One region of the Variovorax sp. GW821-FHT10D07 genome, then DNA from elsewhere that is predicted to be linked to it. Evidence: riboswitches for the same ligand, from Rfam matches in the RefSeq annotation. Region 1 holds a riboswitch; each other region holds the start of a gene.

Region 1 (4,441 bases):
CACGGTCCAGGCGCCGCGGTTGTCGGCCAGCTGGCGCTTGTAGCCGACCTCGACCTGGTTGCCGGTGCTGAGGTCGAACGGCGCCTGCGTGGTCGAGGTGCTGATCAGCGAGGTCAGCGGGTCGGCCGCGTGCGCCAGCTGCGCATAGAAGGACTGCGAGGCATCGGGCGCATACACCGCGCCGATGCGGCCGGTGGCGTACTCGAAGGTCTTCGTGAGGCTGTTGGCCGCGTTGGCCAGGTCGGTGCGCGCCACCTTCGCATGGTCCCAGCGCAGGCTGGTGACCAGCGACCAGCGCTCGTCGAAGGCCAGCTTGTCCTCGGCGAACACGGCATAGGTGCTGGTGCGGGTCCGGTAGCGCGGCAGGTAGGGCGACGGCGACTGGTAGTAGCCGGGCAGGAAGACGAAGGGGTCGACCACCGAGCGACCGCCGTAGGGCGAGTCGCTCGAGTTCAGGAAGTCGATGCGGTTCACGTCGAAGCCCACCAGCACCTGGTTTTTCATGCCGAACAGTTCATGGCGGAAGGTGGCGTCGGTGCGGTTGCCGACCTGCTCCTGGTCGTGGCCGATCTCGAGGTAGTCGCCGCGCGTCACGCGGCGCGTGGCGGCATTGAAGGTATAGGTCTCGCTGTTGCGCCAGTGGCGCTGGCTCGCGAGCCGGTAGAGCTGGTTGTGCACGGTGACGGCATCGCTGGGCGTCCAGAGCGCGTCGAGGCGGGTCCACTTGTCGTCGTACTTGAGCTCGGCGTCGTCGACGTTGTAGTTCTGGCGCAGGGTCCGGCTGTCGAGGCGCCCGTCGATCAGCGGTACGCCCTGGTAGCGCTGCGGCGACTGGCGGCCCTCGTCGTGCGACAGGGTGAACTGCAGCTCGGGCGAGACGTCCAGCCGCAGCGCACCACCGACGGCCAGGCTCTCGCCCTCGCCGCGCGCCATGAAGCCGTGGGTGGCGCGGTGGCTGATGTCGAAGCGGTACGAAAGCTTGTCGTTGATCGCGCCGCCGCTGCCGAAGGCGGCCTGGCGCGTGGCGTCGGAGCCGTAGCTCAGCAGCGCCTCGTTGTGGATCGGTCCGCGCGTGGGCTTCTTGGGCACCACGTTGATCGCGCCGCCGATCGCGCCTTCGCCGTACATGACAGAGGCCGCGCCGCGCAGCACCTCGATGCGGTCGACCGACCAGGTGTCGAACGGGAAGGTGACGGTGCCCGCGCCCGCGAACAGCCGCGTACCGTCGAACAGCTGCATCACCGAGCCATGGCCCGAGAAGCCGCGCGCGGCCATCGAGGTGCTGCCGTTGCCCGGCGCGGGCGCCCCCGTGATGCCGGTGGCGCGGGTGGCGGCGTCGATGACGGAGACGTCGCCGCGCGCGCGGATGGTCTCGCCGGTCAGCACCTCGATGCTGGCGGGCGTCTCGAGCGGCGTGAGGCCGAGGCGGCTGCCGGTCTGCGTGGGCTCGGCGAGCGACAGCGCGGTCTGGGCACCGGCCTCGACCTGCACCGGCGGCAGGCTGGTGGCGGCCTGCTGCGCGAAGCCGCTGCCGGCGCCGAAGGCCAGGCCGATGGCGGCGGACATGCCGCCGAGGCGGCGGGCGGCGGGGCGACCCCGGTGGCGGTGCGGGCGGCGGCCGGCCGCGCCCGTGCGATCGCCCGACGGCGATGCGTGATCCATGTGACTTCTCCTCCGACCCGCGTCCCCGCAGGTTCTCTGACCGAACGTGGACACGGCGGGAAGTCGATCGATGGCCGGGACCGGCGGCGGGAAAAGCAAGCGCTTCGCCGGCCGGCGGCCCGGACACGCACTCCCGCAGCGTCCGAGGCGGTGACGAAGGCCGGTATCCGGGCTCGCGGAGCGCAGCGGCGCGCAGTCGAAACTGCAGCGCCGTTGCGGAAGCCCTCGCCTTCCCACGCCTTGGGGGCGCAGTGGCTGCCGATGCTCTGGGGGCATGGCGTGAGGACTTCCAGATCCGCTGACCGTTGCGGGGGCAGCGCAGGAATGGAGGCGTCCGGACGACGCGTCGCACCTGCTTCCCGTTTAACCCCGTGGCCATGGCATGCATGGCTGGCGGGGCACCTTCGAACCGTGGTGCCGGTGCGGTCTTTGTTTTTAGAAGAAAGACTGCACCGAACGGCGGGGATTATAGGGAGCGGGTGCCGCCGGGGACGTCCGGCGTGCGGGTGTCCTGCGGCCGGCCCGGGCCTTCGGTGCCGAACAGCCGGCGCAGCACGCTGACGCCGGCCACCAGCGCATTGGAATAGCTGGAATGCGGCTCGATGGCGGCCTCGAGCGGCAGGTAGGAATGGACCGCGCCCTCGCCCGCGGCATCGTCGACCGCCTCCATCAGCACCCAGTAGAACTCGCCGGGCTCCAGCTCGTGGACGGTCAGCGCGAGGTTGCGGGGCGACGGCGACAGGGTGGCGGGGATGGTGTTCACGCGAAGCTCTGGAAGGTGGGCGTTGGCGAAAGCGGCGCAGCGCCGGAATCGTAGACACGCCCTGTCACAACGCGCGGGCACTTCATCACGTTCACCGCCGGCGAAAACCCTGTGTGCTTCCTGCGGCAGGCGGTGGCCCCGACCGTTCCCAGCTTCCGGGCTTCTCCTACAGGCGGGCGTTGGTGCGCGACCTAAGTTTTGCCCATGGATCAAACACCCGCGGCACGCCGCAAGCCCAGACGACAGGAGGCCCCATGAAGCGATTCACCCTGGATCCCTCGATGCGAGCGACCATCGGCGGCGCGTTCTATCCCACCGGTTACTCGGTGGTGATGTTCGCGAGCGCCGAGGACGCCGAGCGCATCGGCCGCCAGCTCGTCGAGCAAGGCGTGAGCGCGGACGACATCTTCCTGCTGCCGCCCCGGACGGTGCTGGCCGAGATCACGCCCACGGTGGCCGATGCGGACAACCCCCTGCCCTCCGCAGGCACCGAGGGCGCGACGGTGCGTGCCTACACCAAGCTGGCGCGCGAAGGCCACACGGCGCTGCTGGTGCGCACCGAGGAACAGGACGATGCCGAACGCATGATGGAGGTGGTGCGCACGGTGCCGTACTCGATCGCCCAGCGCTATCGCATGCTGGTGATCGAGGACCTCTAACCTGGCGTACGTCAGGCCGGCGCGCCCGGCACGGTGGGCGCGCCATTCGCGCCATGGGGCGCGGGCGGCGCCACGGCGCGGCGCACCACGTCGCGCGCCATCGCCTGGGCCAGCTCGTGCTCGCCGAGGAACACGGTGGCCGAGACCTCGCGCGTGAGCAGATCGGCTTCCGCTTCGTTGTGGCTGCGGATGACGGTCTCGATGCTGGGGTTGAGGGTGCGCGCGGTCTCGATCATCTGCCGCACGTTGAGCGCGGCCGGCGTGGCCACCACCAGCACCCGGGCACGCGCGATGTGGGCCTGGATCAGCACCGCGGGATCGGCCGCGTCGCCGTAGACGGCGGCGCCGCCCTCCTCGCGCAGCTTCTCGACCAGCTCGCGGTTCTGCTCGGCCACCACGTAGGGGATGTCGTGCGCCTTGAGCTCGGCCGCGATGCGGCGCCCGACCCGGCCATAGCCGACCAGCACCACCTGGCGCGAGAGGTAGCGCGCCTCGGTGCTCATCGGCAGCTCGGCCAGCGGATCGTCGCGCGCCTCGAGGCGGCGCGCGAACGAGGAATGGGCATGCAGCCATTTCTGCAGCGGCGCGATCAGGCTGAACCACAGCGGATTGGTGGCGATGGAGATCAGCGCGCCGGCCAGGATCAGGCTCTGGCCCTCGGCGGGCATCAGCCCGAGCGAGACGCCCAGGCCCACGAGGATGAACGAGAACTCGCCGATCTGCGCCAGGCTGGCGCTGACGGTGAGCGCGGTGGCCAGCGGGTAGCGCAGCACCAGCACCAGCGCGGAGGCCGCGAGCGACTTGCCCAGCACGATGACCAGCACCACGGCCAGCACCTGCAGCGGGCGCTCGATCAGCACCGAGGGATCGAACAGCATGCCGACCGAGACGAAGAACAGCACGGCGAAGGCGTCGCGCAGCGGCAGCGATTCCTGGGCGGCGCGGTGGCTGAACTGCGACTCGCGCATCACCATGCCGGCGAAGAAGGCGCCGAGCGCGAAGGAGACGCCGAACAACGCGGCCGAGGCGAAGGCGATGCTGACGGCGGCGGCCACCACGCACAGGGTGAACAGCTCGCGCGAGCCGGTGCGCGCGACCTGCCAGAGGATCCACGGGAACACGCGGCGCCCGACAATCAGCATCAGGGCGACGAAGCCGCCGACCTGCAGCAGCGTCAAGCCCAGGGTCTGCCACAACGGCGAGGCATCGGTGCCGGCGGCGCGGCCGCCGAGGGTTTCGGCGAGCGGGGGCAGCAACACGAGCACCAGCACCATGGCGAGGTCTTCGACCACCAGCCAGCCGACGGCGACGCGGCCGGTGAAGGAATCGAGGATGCCCAGGCTCTCGAGCGCGCGCA
Region 2 (4,441 bases), on a different contig from region 1:
GACTGCTCAATCTCTCGGTGGAGGCGGTGCGGCAACTCACGGGCTTCGACCGCGTGATGGCCTACCGCTTCCGCCACGACGACAGCGGCGAGGTGGTGGCCGAGCGCCGCCACGAGGCGCTCGAGCCCTTCGTGGGCCGGCGCTATCCGGCCAGCGACATCCCGGCGCAGGCGCGCCGGCTCTACGTGATCAACACCCTGCGCCTGATCGCGGACGTGCAGTCGACGCCGGTCGGGCTCGACGTGGCCGACCCGCAGCTGCCGCCGCTGGACATGAGCCACTGCACGCTGCGCAGCGTGTCGCCGATCCACATCGAGTACCTGCGCAACATGGGCGTGGGCGCGTCGATGAGCATCTCGATCGTCATCAACGGCCAGCTCTGGGGCATGCTGGCCTGCCACCACCGCAGCGCCCACCAGGTGCCCTACGCGATCCGCATGGCCTGCGACGTGCTCGCGCAGGTGCTGGCCTCGAACGTGCAGAGCCTGCTGGCGCGCGAGCAGGCGGGCCGGGCCTCGAGCGCGGCGCAGCTGCGCGGCTCGCTGATCGAGGCGGTGCTGCATGCCGAGGACACCTTCAGCGCGCTGATCGGCCTGGCGCGCCCGCTGGCCGACGCCTTCGACGCGCAGGCGGCGGTCATCGCCGAGCAGTCGCGGCTGCACGTGGACGGCGACATGCCCCGCGAGGCCGCGGCGGCGCTGATGCAGTGGCTCACCGCCTCGACGAACGGCGACCAGATCGTGGCGCTGCACACGCGCGAGCAACTGCCCGAGAACCTGCGTTCGCTGAGCGGCGTGTGGTGCGGCTTTCTCGCGCTGCGCTTCGACGCGATCGACAACGGCTGGCTGGTGCTCGCGCGCAAGGAACAGATCGAGACCATCAACTGGGGCGGCAAGCCCGAGAAGCACTACGTGAGCGGCCCGCTCGGCCCCCGGCTCACGCCGCGCGGCTCCTTCGACGTCTGGAAGCAGACGGTGCGCGACACCAGCGTGCCCTGGGGCGCCAACGATCTCGACTTCGCGCGCCAGCTGCGCGACGAGCTGATCCGCGCCAGCGCGGCGCGGCTGGCCGACACCTACAAGGCCCGCACCGAGCTGCTGGCCGTGCTGGGCCACGACCTGCGCGACCCGCTGCAGTCGATCACGATGGCCGCCAAGCTGCTCGAACGCAGCCTGCCCGACGGCAGCAACGCCGGCGCGCGGCTGGGCCAGCGCATCCAGACCTCGAGCAGCCGCATGGCGCGGCTGATCGGCCAGGTGCTCGATGCCTCGCGCCTGCAAAGCGGCATGGGCCTGCAGGTGGTGCCGGCGCAGATCGACCTGGCACGGCTGCTGGAAGACGCGGTCGACGAGTCGCGCACCGCCTATCCCGGCTCGCAACTCGAGCTGGAGGCGCCCAGGAATCTGCCCGTGCTGGCCGATCCCGACCGCATGGCGCAGCTGGTCGGCAACCTGGTGAGCAACGCGCGCCACCACGGCCTGCCCGGCGAGGCGGTGCGCATCCGGCTCGAGCAGGTCGACGCGCACGTGGTGTTCAGCGTGGCCAACCGCGCGCCGCCGATCGACGCCGCGCTGGTGCCCGACCTGTTCAGCGCCTTCAAGCAGCGCAGCGTGCCCAACGAGCGCAACAAGGGCGGACTGGGCCTGGGGCTGCACATCGCGCAGGCCATCGTGCGCTCGCACCGCGGCAGCATCGGCTATGCGCACGACGACGGCTACGTGGTGTTCACCGTGCGGCTGCCACACACGTCCACGCCCGCGCCCTGAGTTTTTCGCGCCGGGCGGCGCAAGACCCGCTCCTATAATCCGCCCCGCCGGCCGATGCAAACGAAAGCATCACCCAAGCCGGCGTGCGCGAAGGTGCGCCGGTCCCGTGACCGGCGTTAAACGGGAAGCAGGTGACGAGCCCCACGGGGCCCCATTCCTGCGCTGCCCCCGCAACGGTCGGCGGATTCGCGGTCCTCACAGTCGATGCCTTCGCGGGCACCGGCGGCCACTGTGCCTCGGCATGGGAAGGCGAGGATCGCGGCAGCGAAGCATCGCTCGATGCCTCGCTGCGCTCCGCAAGCCCGGATACCGGCCTTCGCCTCGTTCGGTCGCTGCGGGAGTGCAGGCAAGCCGGGCCGGTCACGCGTGGGCGCGGACCCGGTCGCTTGCAGCATCCATCGGCGCCCGGTTTGTTCTCATGGCCCGCGGGAGCGCGGGCCCGAAGGAAGCCCACGTGCGCAACATCTACAGGCGCGGTCGCGTCAGACCCCACCAAGCCCTCATCGGATCCGGCGTCATGCTGCTCGCCTCGGTCGCTTCGGCGCAGGACGCCGAGGGCGCCGGCTCGCTGCCGCCCACCACCGTCAGCGACCGCAAGACCATCTCCACCGCCACGCGCCAGGAAGCCGACACGCTGCGGCTGCCCTTCGCCACCTATTCGGTCGAACGCGCGCAGCTCGACGCGGTGGGCGCCGTCACGCTCGAGGACACGCTGCGCAGCGTGCCGGGCCTGCAGTACGGCACGCAGGGCAACTACTACTCGCGCTTCGAGACCCGCGGCCTGCGCGACACGCAGGACGTGCTGGTGCTGATGGACGGCGTGCCGCTGCGCCTGCTGCAGGGCAATGCCGACATCACGCTGATCGCGCCCGACCTGGTGGACCGGCTCGAGTTCATCAAGGGCCCGGCCTCGGCGCTCTACGGCAAGAACGCGATCGGCGGCGTGGCGCAGTTCTTCATGAAGCCCGAGCGCGCGGGCGGCAGCCTCACGGCCACCATCGGCAGCCACGGCCGCCTCGACGGCAGCCTGCGCTACCGCTGGGACTTCGAGCGCGGCAACCTCTACATCGGCGTGGCCAACAGCGACTACAACGGCTTCCAGCGCGATGCCGGCCGCGCGCAGTCGGCCCTGCTGGTCGGCGGCGACTTCGCCGTCACGCGCAACTGGACCACCGGCTTCCAGCTCTACGACACGCGCGTGCGCGGCGACCGCGGCTCGATCGTGCCGCTGGTCAACGGCAAGCCGATCTTCGGCATCACGTCGCGCGACAACTACGGCATTCCCGACTCCTACGTCACGGGCGACTACCAGTCGTTCTCGTGGAAGAACCGCTTCGAGCTCGGCGCCGGCTGGTCGATCAACCACCTGAGCAGCTTCGCGCGCTACAACCGCTTCTTCGCGGGCGGCATCACCATCGTTCCGCCGCCCGCGGCCGTGAGCAAGGGCTATTCCGAGAGCTACACCGCCGACCGCGGCGTCTACCACGAGCTCGCGGCCACGCACCTGATGGCGGGCAAGGGCTGGAGCAACGAGTTCCAGGCCGGCTTGAACCTCGAGCGCGGCTGGCAGGGACTCGACTCGCCGAGCTTCAGCAACGCGCCCACCTACCGCGGACCGTTCTACGACATCCCCGTGAGCAACGTGCGCAACGATCCGCGCGGCGTGCGCGGCAGCATCACCTCCTCGCGCTTCGACCAGGAGGTGCGCAGCGTCTACCTGCAGGACCGCTTCGAGTACGGCCCGGTCGGCTTCACGCTGGGCGTGCGCCACGACCGCTTCGAGCAGACGCTCGGCCGCACGGGCACGCAGGTGATCTCGGCGCAGGAAGGCAGCCACACCAGCCCGCGCGCCGGCGTGGACTGGCTGTTCCTGCAGGGCGATGCCTCCTCGCACGCCGTGTTCGCGAACTGGAGCGAAGGCTTCCGGCCGCAGGCCGTGGCGCTCAACACGCGCGGCGGCGTGATCGTGCCCGACATCCTGCGGCCCGAGATCACGCGCAGCAAGGAAGTGGGCCTGAAGGGCCGCGCGGCGGACGACCGCTGGAGCTACCAGCTCAGCCTGTTCGAGGCCGAGAAGATCGACGGCCAGCGCTCCTACCGCAACGGCCCCGACTCCTTCGTCTTCAGCAACGCGACCTCGCGCACCAAGGGCATCGAAACCCAGTTGCAGTTCCAGCTCTCGCCGCGCTGGAACGGCTACCTGCACTACACCTGGCAGGACGCGCGGCTCAAGGACTTCCAGACCTACACCGACAGCGGCGCGCGCAGCACCAACTTCGGCGGCTACCGCGTGCGCATGTCGGCCCACAACATCGCGGGCGCGGGCCTGACCTATGCGCACGGCGCCTGGGCCGTGACCGGCACCGCCAGCTACGTGGGCAGCCGCTACCTCCGCGACAATGCGGTCAATCCGCAGAAGCTGCCCGGCTACCTGCTGCTCAACGTCGCCGTGGCCTATCGCGTCAATCCTTCGCTCACACTGCAGGCCGGGGTGAACAACCTAACGAACAAGTACTACATCGCCGACGACCTGTCGGCGCAGGAAGCCGGCAACGCCGGTGCGCCGAGGACGGTGTTCGCCCGCGCGCGCTACACCTTCTGAGCGTGAACCGGCGCGACGCGATCCTCGGCATGGTGTGCATGACGGCCGTTCTGCCCGCGGGCGCCGAGGAGGC
Region 3 (4,441 bases), on a different contig from region 1:
GCGTGCGCGCCGCCGCGAGCCGCGACTTGAGCGCATCGCGCTCGCGCGTCAGCGCATCGACCTGTTCCTGCAGCAGCGCGTTCGTGCGCTGCACCTCTTCGTGACGCAAGAGCAGGCGTTCCACGCGCTCGGCGATCTGGTCGATGGGGCTGGAGGCGGGCATGGTGCGCGATTGTAGTTTCCCGTGAAAGCGGCGGTCCTCCGGGGCACCCGCCGCGCCTGGCACGGCATTCTGCGGCCTGCGCGCCGCGCCATCAAACTTCGCTGAGCCGCACGTAGGTGGCGAGCAACGCGCTCTTGGCCGCCACGCCCAGCAGCACCGGGTTCGCCGCGCTCTCGATCACCGGCAGCCGCTCGCCCAGGTGCTCGAGGAAGCGCTGCAGCGCCTCGCCGAGGCTGGTGTCGGCCGTGATCGGCGCGATGGCCTGCGACAGCAGGTCCGCCGCGCGCACCTCGGCCGCGGCCGTGCCGAGCGCCGAGAGCGGTACCACGCCGAGGTAGCGCTGGTTCGCATCGACCACGTAGAGGTACTTCACCGGGTGCTGCAGGAACAGCCGGCTCATCGCCTCGCGATCGGCCTCGGGGCCGACCACCGTCTGCGCCGGCTGCACCAGGTCGCGGATGTGCAGCGCGCGCAGCCGCAACTGCTCGTCCTGCTGCTCGCGGCGGCGCAGCGTGATCTCGTACATCGAGCCCGCATTGGCCGAACGCGCGACGAAATAGGCGATCACGCCGGCCAGCATCAGCGGCAGCATCACCTGGTAGTTGAGCGTCATCTCGAAGATCATGAGGATCGCCATCAGCGGCGCCTGCGTGGCCCCGGCGAGAAAGGCGCCCATGCCGACCACCGCGTAGGCCGAGGGTGCCGACACCGCGTGCGGCCACAGCGCCTGCGCGGCATGGCCGAACAGCGCGCCCACCATGCAGCCGAAGAACAGCGCGGGCGTGAACACGCCGCCCACCGCGCCCGAGCCGGCCGTGGCCAGCGTGGCGACCAGCTTGGCCGCGAGCACCATCGCGATCAGGGTCCAGGTCCAGGGCGTGTGCAGCACCGCGTTGACCACGCTGTAGCCATTGCCCCAGACCTCGGGCCAGGGCACCGACACCAGCCCCATCGCGAGCCCGCCGAGCGCGAGCCGCCACGGCAGCGCGAACGGCAGCCGCGCGAACAGCGCCCGGCTGCCCTGCAGCGCGCGCAGGAAGCCCGCGGCCGCGAAGCCCAGCAGCACGCCGAGCAGCGCGAACAGCGGGATCTCGGCGCCATGCAGCTCGGGGAACACCGGCATCTGGTAGGGCGGCTGGTAGCCGGGCAGGGCGCGCATCACGATGTTGGCGACCACGGCCGCGATCAGGATCGGGCCCACGCTCTCCATCACGATCGAGCCGAGCACGATCTCGGCGACGAAGAAGGCGCCCGCGATCGGCGCGTTGTACGCGGCCGTGAGGCCGGCCGCCGCGCCGCAGGCCACCAGCAGCCGCAGCCGCTCGACCGGGAAGCGGAACACCCGGCCCAGCAGCGAGGCGGCCAATGCGGCGAGCTGCACCATCGAGCCCTCGCGGCCGATCGAGCCGCCGGTGCCGATGCTCACCAGCGAGGAGGCGCTGCGCACCAGCGTCTGCGTGACCGGGATGCGGCCGTCGCCGAGCACGATCGCTTCCATGTAGTCGGAGGTGGCGCTGCGCACCGCGACGCGCTTCGCGAGCACGAGCAGCCCGCCGGCCACGAGGCCGCCCGCGGCGGGGAAGGCGATGCGCGCCCACCACGGCAGCGCGCGCGCCATCGCGACCAGGCTGTCGCCGGGGCCGAGCACCAGGTGCTCGAAGCCGCGCAGCGTGGCGCGGAACAGTTCGGTCGCGAGCGTGCCGAGCAGGCCGGCGACGATGGACCACAGCAGCATCGACTGCCAGCCCGAGACGCCGAACAGGCGTTGCAGGGCGGAGCGCAGGCGCAGCAGCAGCGAGGAGCGCAGGGTCATGCGAGGCGGTGGTGATGGCATCCCATAGCCTGTCGATGTTAGTGCGCGAGGCGCGGCGAACGTCGGGCCCACGCAACTTTCGACTTAAGGCGCGCGGCGCAGCGCCTAGAATCTCGCCCGTTGGTGCCTGCGGCGTGGTTCACGCGCCGCGGTTCAACGGGAAGCAGGAGTGAAGGGACCGGCCGCGCGCCGGCACCGAAGCCGCCTGCGCTGCCCCCGCAACGGTCAAGCAGACGGCGCCGCAAGGCGCCACCCTCTCCACACGAGCCACTGGGCGCCCTGAAACAGGCGCCTGGGAAGGCGGCGAGGGCCGGTCTGCCAGCCCGGATACCGGCCAACAAGGCGGTTCGCGCATGCCCTTCGCTTCGTCGATGCAGGCACGGACCAATGGCGCCCCGGGCGCCGGCGGGGAGGCCGGCAAGGGGCATAGACGTTCGTTCGCTCACTCCATGATTTCCTGCGTTTCCTTCTCGCGCCGTTCGCGCGCTCGCGTTTCTGCGTCCTCCTTGCGCGCGCGCCTGGCCGGCCTGCCGCTGGCCCTGGTGCCGGCCTTCGGCGGCCTGCTGCTGGCCCAGCTGCCATCGGTCGCTTCGGCACAGCAACAGCCCGGCGTGCTCGGCGAGACGGTGGTCACGGCCAACCGCACCGCGCAGCCGCTGTCGGACCTGGTGGCCGATGTCTCGGTGATCGACCGCGAGACCATCGAGCGCAGCGGATCCACCGGCGTGGCCGACGTGCTCGCGCGCCAGGCCGGCATCCAGATCGTGCGCAACGGCGGCGTGGGCAACTCGACCAGCGTCTACATCCGCGGCGCCGAGACGCGCTTCACCGCCGTCTACATCGACGGCGTGCGCGTGGACTCGCAGGCCACCGGCGGCGCGGCCTGGGAAAGCATCCCGCTGGCGCAGATCGACCGCATCGAGGTGCTGCGCGGCCCGGCTGCCGCGGTCTACGGCTCCGACGCCATCGGCGGCGTGATCCAGCTGTTCACCAAGCGCGGCGAGGAGGGCGTGTCGCCCTCGATCGGCGTGGGCTTCGGCAGCCATGGCCTGTTCCGCACCGAGGCCGCGATCAGCGGCAAGGCCAACGTCTTCGACTATTCGTTCGGCGTGGCGCACGAGGAGAGCCGCGGCTTCAACATCCAGCCGCTCGAGAAGCGCACCTTGCCCAAGGACGGCTTCACCAGCCCCGACCGCGACGGCTACAACACCACCTCGGGCAATGTGCGCCTGGGCTGGCAGATCGCGCCCGGCCAGCGCCTCGAGGCCACCGCGCTGTCGAGCGACACGCAGGCGCGCTACGACGCGGCCAAGTCCGGCAGCAAGCCGCCGGCCTACTACCTCGACGACCAGAGCCGCAACCGGCTGCGCACCGGCGGCCTGACCTGGTCGGCGCAGTGGAACGAGGTCTACAGCACGCGGCTGCAGGTGACCGATTCGCAGTCGGTCTACAGCACCATGCCCTCGTACTACCGCACCGAGACCCGGCTGCGCGGCTACCTGTTCCAGAACGAGCTGCGCTTCGGCCCGCACCTGGTGACGGCCGCGCTCGAGCGCCGCGAGGACCGGCTCGAGAACGCGCCCACCAGCGCCACCGACAAGGGCCTGGCGCGCAAGCGTTCGCAGGATGCGGTCTCGCTCGGCTACGGCTTCGTGCAGGGCCCGCATTCGCTGCAGCTCAATGTGCGCCACGACGACGACAGCGAGTTCGGCGGCAAGACCACCGGCAGCGCCGCCTACGGCTTCGCGATCACGCCGAAGCTGCGCGTGACCGCCTCGGCCGGCACCGCCTTCCGCGCGCCCACGCTCTACCAGCGCTTCAGCGAATACGGCAAGCCCGACCTGCAGCCCGAGTCGAGCCGCAACGTCGAGCTCGGCCTCAAGTACACCGACGGCCCGACCAACGCGGGCATCGTGGTCTACCGCAACCAAGTGCGCAACCTGATCGTGTTCGACTCGACCGCCAAGGGCTGCGCCTCGTCCTTCGGCTGCTATGGCAGCACCGCGCGGGCGCGCTACGAGGGCGTGACGCTCTCGGCCGGCCACCGCATCGGCGACGTCACGCTGCGCGCCTCGCTCGACTTCCAGGACCCGCGCGACCTCGCCACCGACAAGCTGCTCGCGCGCCGCGCCAAGCGCTATGCCACGCTGGGCGCCGACTGGCGCCTCGGCGGCTGGACGCTGGGCGCCGAGGTGCAGACCTCGAGCCAGCGCTACGACGACGCGGCCAACACGCGCACGCTCGGCGGCTACACGCTGCTGAACCTCGTGGCCAGCACGAAGATCGTGCGCGACGTCGACCTGGTCGCGCGCATCGACAATGCGGGCGACAAGGACTACATGCTCGCGCGCGGCTACGTCACCGGTGGCCGCAACGCGTACGTCGGATTGAAGTGGACGCCCCAGTAAGCCAACACCTGCCTGATCGCGCGGCGCGCTGCGCCGCCGTGCTCGTGGCCGCGCCCG

Evidence for each region. Region 1 has a riboswitch for cobalamin ahead of AC07PU_RS07415 (TonB-dependent receptor). Riboswitches for the same ligand answer to the same signal wherever they lie in the genome.
Region 2: linked by a shared signal. The riboswitch ahead of AC07PU_RS21570 (TonB-dependent receptor) and the one ahead of AC07PU_RS07415 (TonB-dependent receptor) in region 1 are both predicted to bind cobalamin.
Region 3: linked by a shared signal. The riboswitch ahead of AC07PU_RS13055 (TonB-dependent receptor domain-containing protein) and the one ahead of AC07PU_RS07415 (TonB-dependent receptor) in region 1 are both predicted to bind cobalamin.

The regions. Positions count from the first base shown of each region.
Region 1 covers NZ_JBWKMZ010000002.1:460,175-464,615, forward strand. Annotated here, with positions in the region: gene AC07PU_RS07415 (TonB-dependent receptor) at 1-1,662, opposite strand, end outside; cobalamin riboswitch at 1,804-2,082, opposite strand; gene AC07PU_RS07420 (hypothetical protein) at 2,129-2,425, opposite strand; gene AC07PU_RS07425 (hypothetical protein) at 2,680-3,084, shown strand; gene AC07PU_RS07430 (cation:proton antiporter domain-containing protein) at 3,096-4,441, opposite strand, start outside.
Region 2 covers NZ_JBWKMZ010000007.1:220,228-224,668, reverse strand. Annotated here, with positions in the region: gene AC07PU_RS21575 (ATP-binding protein) at 1-1,766, shown strand, start outside; cobalamin riboswitch at 1,841-2,097, shown strand; gene AC07PU_RS21570 (TonB-dependent receptor) at 2,284-4,368, shown strand; gene AC07PU_RS21565 (ABC transporter substrate-binding protein) at 4,371-4,441, shown strand, end outside.
Region 3 covers NZ_JBWKMZ010000003.1:571,746-576,186, forward strand. Annotated here, with positions in the region: gene AC07PU_RS13045 (hypothetical protein) at 1-163, opposite strand, end outside; gene AC07PU_RS13050 (ClcB-like voltage-gated chloride channel protein) at 255-1,976, opposite strand; cobalamin riboswitch at 2,082-2,329, shown strand; gene AC07PU_RS13055 (TonB-dependent receptor domain-containing protein) at 2,426-4,384, shown strand; gene AC07PU_RS13060 (cobyrinic acid a,c-diamide synthase CobB) at 4,369-4,441, shown strand, end outside.